3 regions of the Lysinibacillus sp. AR18-8 genome follow, and region 2 is predicted to be linked to each of the others. Evidence: riboswitches for the same ligand, from Rfam matches in the RefSeq annotation. Region 2 holds a riboswitch; each other region holds the start of a gene.
What was found. A riboswitch is a leader RNA that binds a small molecule or an ion and turns the genes downstream of it on or off. The one in region 2 is predicted to bind S-adenosylmethionine.
Positions count from the first base shown of each region.

Region 1: another riboswitch for S-adenosylmethionine. It lies ahead of metK (methionine adenosyltransferase); the one in region 2 lies ahead of BFM98_RS16640 (cyclase family protein).
Region 3: another riboswitch for S-adenosylmethionine. It lies ahead of metA (homoserine O-acetyltransferase MetA); the one in region 2 lies ahead of BFM98_RS16640 (cyclase family protein).

Region 1 is NZ_MDGU01000026.1:45,520-47,781, forward strand. It holds gene metK (methionine adenosyltransferase) at 1-821, opposite strand, end outside; SAM riboswitch class I at 1,080-1,198, opposite strand; gene pckA (phosphoenolpyruvate carboxykinase (ATP)) at 1,588-2,262, shown strand, end outside.
Region 2 is NZ_MDGU01000023.1:81,316-83,577, reverse strand. It holds gene BFM98_RS16650 (AraC family transcriptional regulator) at 1-512, shown strand, start outside; gene BFM98_RS16645 (YuzC family spore coat inner layer protein) at 633-1,031, shown strand; SAM riboswitch class I at 1,113-1,218, shown strand; gene BFM98_RS16640 (cyclase family protein) at 1,308-2,045, shown strand; gene BFM98_RS16635 (DedA family protein) at 2,068-2,262, opposite strand, start outside.
Region 3 is NZ_MDGU01000006.1:21,203-23,464, reverse strand. It holds gene BFM98_RS04820 (GerAB/ArcD/ProY family transporter) at 1-110, shown strand, start outside; gene metA (homoserine O-acetyltransferase MetA) at 150-1,085, opposite strand; SAM riboswitch class I at 1,209-1,320, opposite strand; gene BFM98_RS04810 (nucleotide excision repair endonuclease) at 1,524-1,895, shown strand; gene BFM98_RS04805 (hypothetical protein) at 1,950-2,262, opposite strand, start outside.

The sequences.
Region 1 (2,262 bases), on a different contig from region 2:
CCACCACCGTGACGTGCATAACCACCGTATGTATCAACAATGATTTTACGTCCTGTTAATCCAGCATCACCTTTTGGCCCACCAATTACAAAACGGCCAGTTGGATTGATGAAGTATTTCGTATTAGCATCTAATAATTCACTCGGTACAACTGGTGCAATAACAAATTCTTTTAAATCTGCTTGAATTTGTTCAAGTGTTGCTTCTTCATCATGCTGTGTTGAAATAACAATTGTATCCACGCGAACCGGTACATTATTGTCATCATATTCAATCGTTACTTGCGTTTTACCATCAGGACGTAAATAGGCAAGTTCACCTGATTTACGTACTTCTGTTAAACGGCGTGCTAATTTGTGTGCCAAGCTAATTGGTAATGGCATTAGCTCTGGTGTTTCATTACATGCATAGCCAAACATTAAGCCTTGGTCACCAGCACCAATTGCTTCAATATCAGCATCTGTCATAGAGCCTTCACGTGACTCTAATGCCTGATCAACACCTTGAGCAATATCAGGTGATTGTTCACCAATTGCCACAAGCACCGCTAAGTTCTCAGCATCAAAGCCATATTTACCTCGTGTATAGCCAATTTCAGCTACAGTGTCACGAACAATACCTTTAATATCCACATAAGTAGAAGTAGTAATTTCTCCTGCTACTAATACTAATCCTGTTGTTACAGTTGTTTCACACGCTACACGTGCATTTGGATCTTCTGCTAAAATAGCATCTAAAATGGCATCCGAGATTTGGTCACAAATCTTATCTGGATGTCCTTCTGTTACACTCTCTGATGTAAACAGTCGACGGTTTGTCATTTGGTTTTCCTCCTAAATACTCTTACAATAAGTAGTTGTGTATGAATACGGTACTCATTACCCATGTCAAGTCCGCTCCTAAGGATTGAACTCTCAAGCCGTTACTGCTGCTTTTAACACGAGGATTTCGAAAGATCCGTCATTATAATAAGGAAAGAACTACATATACTTACCTTTATATTGATTTTTAACAATAAAAAAATCCTTTTCTCACGTTACTTTACATGAGGAAAGGAATAATGACTGCGTAACCTTTCACTCTTATCGTTCAAGGGATGTTCCCTTGCATCAGGTTGGCACCAACGCATGTCGTGAAATAGTTCATGCAGGTTGCCGGGTTTCACAGGGCCTGACCCTCCACCAGCTCGGGATAAGAGTATCCGTTCAATCTCATGTTACTGAAAAGGTCGAACATTGTCAAATATTTTCTTATGTATTACTGTATAGAAAGGAAAGAACTTATTACACAAAAACTTTTCATACTTGGATGATGATGTAAATAGAAGCAAATTAATCCCTACAACATACCTAGCTACTTGTGGTAACATATGTGTGGCTCAATTTTCGTGCCTAATTACAGTAGGATTGATGGTATTCTACTCGAAAAACATTATTTTTTGTCAGTTTATTGAAAAGTGGTAAAAACTCTAAAATAATTTCTTAATTAGTATAGATTATTTAAGCAATTGTGTTATACTATTTTTGAAATTAAGAAAAAATCCCTCTAAATCAAGGGAATACTATAAAAAAGGATGGTATTTAATCGATGAATTCAGTAGAAATTGCAAACGAACTGAAGGAATTATTAAACGGCGGTAACATTAATGTTCAACTTTCAGTACCACAATTAGCAGAAAAAGCTACATCTCGTGGTGAAGCAATGTTAACAGTAGATGGCGCAGTTCGTGCAGAAACTGGCAAATACACTGGTCGTTCACCTAAAGATAAATATACGGTAGAAGAAGAAAGCACAAAAGATCAAATTGACTGGGGTAAAGTCAACCAACCGATTTCTTCTGAAGTGTTCGATAACCTATATGTAAAAGTAATAAAATATTTAAAAGAACGTGACGAGTTATTCGTATTCAAAGGCTTTGCAGGTGCTGACAAAGACTCACAATTAAGCATTCAAGTTATCAATGAATACGCATGGCACAATCTTTTTGCTCATCAATTATTTATCCGTCCAACAGCAGATGAATTAGCTTCTCATGTTGCCGACTTCACTGTCATCTCAGCTCCTAACTTTAAAGCAGATCCTGCGGTTGATGGTACTGCTTCTGAAACATTCATCATCGTATCACTTGAAAAGAAAATTATTTTAATTGGTGGTACAGAATATGCTGGTGAAATGAAAAAATCTATCTTTGGTATCATGAACTACTTATTACCACAACAAGGTATTCTTTCAATGCACTGCTCAGCAAACGTTGGTGAAGCT
Region 2 (2,262 bases):
GGCAATCTACTTTATTTAAAATTGCAGATCTAACAGGAAAAACCTCCTTGATGCAAGACGTAATCCTACAATATGAAGATAAAGTACAACAAGCAAAAGGAATTCTTAGCAAATCTGTTTATGGGCAAAGTGTAGCATTTCTCCGTATTTCAGCCATTGGCATTACTCTATATGCGGGTCCTGAATGTGGCTATACGGGCCCCATTTTATATCGTGACTTAGGTTTAATGCCACATTCACTAGTATGGAGTATTCCGCACAATCAACGTAAAGCACAACTGACATTTGCTCAATTGTTGCAATTAGATGCTGATCATTTATTTATTACCTTTGATAAACAACATTCCATTTATGAAAATGAGGAACGTGCTATTTTAAAAACTCCTACTTGGAAAAACCTAGCTGCCGTTAAAAGCAACTGTGTCTATGAAGTAGACTTTTTAACATGGATGAATTATGGCATTTTATCACATAGTAAAAAAATTGATGATGTCTTAAATGTACTTGGCTAAAAGGAAGCTTACTTTAGCTTCCTTTTTCAATGATTAGGACAAACATTGCACTGCTAATAACACCGAAAGCCGTTTTGCTACATAAGATAGGATATCAGTTATAGGATAGGAGGAATGACCTTGTATTACAATCCTTATCCGTATTTTGTGCATCCCTATCATTATCCAACATCGCCTATCGCTAATCATTTTGCCATTAGACCCTTTTCGCAACATCTAGCAATGCCGACCAATAATCCTTTTCCACCTGTCGATACACACAAATTAAAAGCTTCAGCATCACGGATAAAGGCAATGATGCAGCAAGCCCAATTACTTACGGATAAAATAGATAGCTCCCAACAATTCGCACATGATTTAATGAATGCTGCTCAACTTTCAAATAAAACAGAGGTTGAAAAATTAATCACATCAACAGGCATTACGATGAAATTTGAAACAAACTATACACCAGACAGTTTTAGAATACGTCTTATTGATAATGATTGTTGTGGAGTCACCTTAAATTTGAATTGGTGAAAATTCCTAGTGAACTTGTAAACTATAAAAAACTATGCTAAAGTGTTTGTATTGTTATTTCTGAAAATTCTTATATTACTTTTCTTATCAAGAGAGACGGAGGGATTGGCCCGATGAAGTCTCAGCAACCAGCTAACAGTATGGTGCTAATTCCAATTGGCAAAATGATCAGCCTTGAAGATGAGAAGAAGAACTACCGTTGTTGCAGCAGGAGTCCTCTTCTATTAGGGGACTCCTTTTTATTTACAACTATTTTTACAGAAAGCAGGGAAATCGATGTCTAATGAACTTTTACAAGCATTGCAATTATTAAAATCGAAACAGTGGGTTGACTTAACACATACATTCGGCCCTAATTCACCACATTTTTTTATGTTTGAGGACGCTAAATTTGAAACATTATTTTCTCATAAGGACGGTTTCTTCGCTCAACAATTCACGTTCCCTGGTCAATATGGCACACATATCGACCCACCCATTCATTTTGTGCGAGATACTCGCTACTTAGAAGAATTAGAACTAAAAGAGCTTGTTCTTCCCCTTGTTGTTATTGATAAATCACAAGAGGCTGCGAGCAACCATGATTTTTCATTAAGTGTTGAAGATATTCTTGATTTTGAGGACAAGCATGGAGAAATTGAAGCAGGAACATTTGTAGCATTACGCACAGATTGGAGTAAGCGCTGGCCAGATAAAGAGGCTTTCAGTAATAAGGATGCAGATGGACATAACCATATCCCTGGCTGGGGTTTAGAAGCTTTACAGTTTTTACTAAAAGAACGCAAGGTAAGCGCAATTGGTCATGAAACTTTCGATACGGACTCTGCTGCTGATTTTCGGAAAAATGGCAAGCTAGATGGCGAATATTTTGTGCTTGACCAAGACACCTATCAAATTGAGCTAATGACGAATTTAGACAAGCTACCTGCGAAAGGCGCTATCATCTTCAATATCGTACCTAAGCCAGAAAAAGCATCTGGCTTCCCTGTGCGCTCATTTGCTATTTTGCCATAGTCGGTATAGCGTATACCGACTTTTATGTTTGTCCATTTCTTTTTTTGAATAGAAAGTAAACAATGAGCATCCCTACAATAAATAAAAGGATAAGATAGATACTATAATGAGTCAGATAGTATCCAACAAATCGCCATTTCTCTCCAAGCATCTTTCCTAATGATATAAATGTGAACGTCCAGATAAATGCCCCTGTATAGGCAAAAAGCGCAAACTT
Region 3 (2,262 bases), on a different contig from region 2:
TATTACCTATACTTTTGTTGATTGTGGTAGTTATTCGCAATCGTAAATCCAAGGCTCAAAATAACGAAACACCTCAGCAGGAAACAGAAAATGACAATCAAAAAGTCTAATTTCTTCTAAGCTAGAAAAGAAATTAGACTTTTTATTAATTAAATATGATATTCGATTTCATCTACAAAATCCCATTCATATGGTGTTTCTTGGTAAACATAGTAGTTCAACCAGTTAGAGAATAATAGATGCGTATGGGCACGCCATGTATTCATCGGCACTTGTGTCGGATCGTCATTCGGGAAGTAGTTTACAGGAACGGCGATATCTATGCCCTTCGCCACATCGCGACTGTATTCATCGGCTAGCGTTGTCGCATCATACTCTAGATGCCCCGTAATCATAATATTTTTATTATCTTTTGATTGTACAATAAATACCCCAGCATCCTCTGAATAGGATAATAATCGTAGATCTGGATGATTGCGAACCTCGTCAATCGAAACAGATGTATAGCGTGAATGGGGCGCAGTAAATAAATCACTAAAGCCACGTACCAAATCTACAGTTAAATCTGTAATCACATGGGAATAGACGCCTGAGCATTTAGCAGAAAGCTCAACCTTCCCAATGCCATAATGATGATACAATGCAGCCTGTGCCCCCCAACATATATGTAGCACGGATGTCACATTCTTTTTAGACCAATCCATAATTTCTGAAATTTCCTGCCAATAGTTGACCTCTTCAAAAGCCATTTTTTCTACTGGCGCACCAGTTATAATCATACCATCATAGCGTCGGTGTCGAATCTGATTGAACGTTGTGTAGAAAAGCTGCAAATGGGATTTACTCACATTTTTAGACTCGTGTGTGGCTGTATTCAAAAAGGTAATATTCACTTGTAATGGTGTATTCCCCAATAAACGTAATAATTGGAGCTCTGTTTTTTCTTTTTCAGGCATTAAATTTAATATTAATATATTTAATGGACGGATTTGCTGTGTTTTCGCACGATCTTCTTCCATGACGAAGATTTTTTCCTCACGTAAATGTTCTCCAGCTGGTAAATTTTTCGGAATATTAATTGGCATCTTGCTTTCCCCTCTCTATAATCACTCTCTTTTAGCAAATCTTGCTTGCGTAGAATGCAATGAAATTAAAAAATCCTCCTCATTCCATACGAGATAGAATGAGAAGGATTTTTTTCACGTCCACTCTTATCTCTCAAAGGAAAAAATCCTTTGCTGGAATTAGCACCTTTCTAACGATTGTTAGAGGTTGCTGAAGCGTCATCGGGCCAAATCCCTCAGCTTCTCTTGATAAGATTATTTAATTATCTTGAATTGTAACACGAACTAGTTAGAATATCAATAATTCATAGAATATTTTGTGATTCATGTGCATGTTCCTTGCTCATTTGATGTACACTAAGCTTGCTATATGTGGTGTTTCTGCATTTAAAATTTATGGTAAACATGCCGTAATTATGTTACCATATACTTTTAGTAAGAGAGAGGAACGTGAATAGTTTGATTAAAATTGAATTTCCAAAACCAGATCTAGTAATCCGTCAACGTGAACAAGATTTAAAACCAGGTGATGTGCCAATCACACCTTACTTCGGTTTTATTGACTTCCATAAAATCACACGTGATAAAGGCGGCATTTTCTTATTCTATAATGACAAGAATGAGCTATTGTTTGTTGGGAAAGCACGTAAAATTCGTCAACGTATTAAAAAACATTTCGAGGATAATGTATCTCCGATGAAAAACCATCGTGATGAAGTGTTCAAAATTGAAGTCTATGAAGTAGAAGATCCAATGGAACGTGAAATTTACGAAACATATGCGATTAATACTTTCCGCTCTAAATATAACGTAGACAAAGTCTTTTATTAGGCATCACGTAAAGAAACCGAAATCTCATTTCTAAAGGGATTTCGGTTTCTTTTATCACATAATGGTCATACGATCAATTGGCGTACTCTGACCGTTTATTCGCAAATCAATGGTATCCAGCTCAGGATTCTTGACGGTGATTTTAAAAACATAGGGTTGTGCCTCTTTCCTTTGCTCGCTGCCTTCTTCTAACTGGATAATAAGCCTATTTCCCTCAGCTGTAATACTTGCCAATACATTCCCTTTTGAATAATAAACAAGGTAATATGGAGCATCCTTTTCATGCAATAGTTGTATTCTGTCATTAGAAACGATATTTTTTTGGACATTATCTGGGACAACCGTTAGCTCATGAATCGTTGGTGGA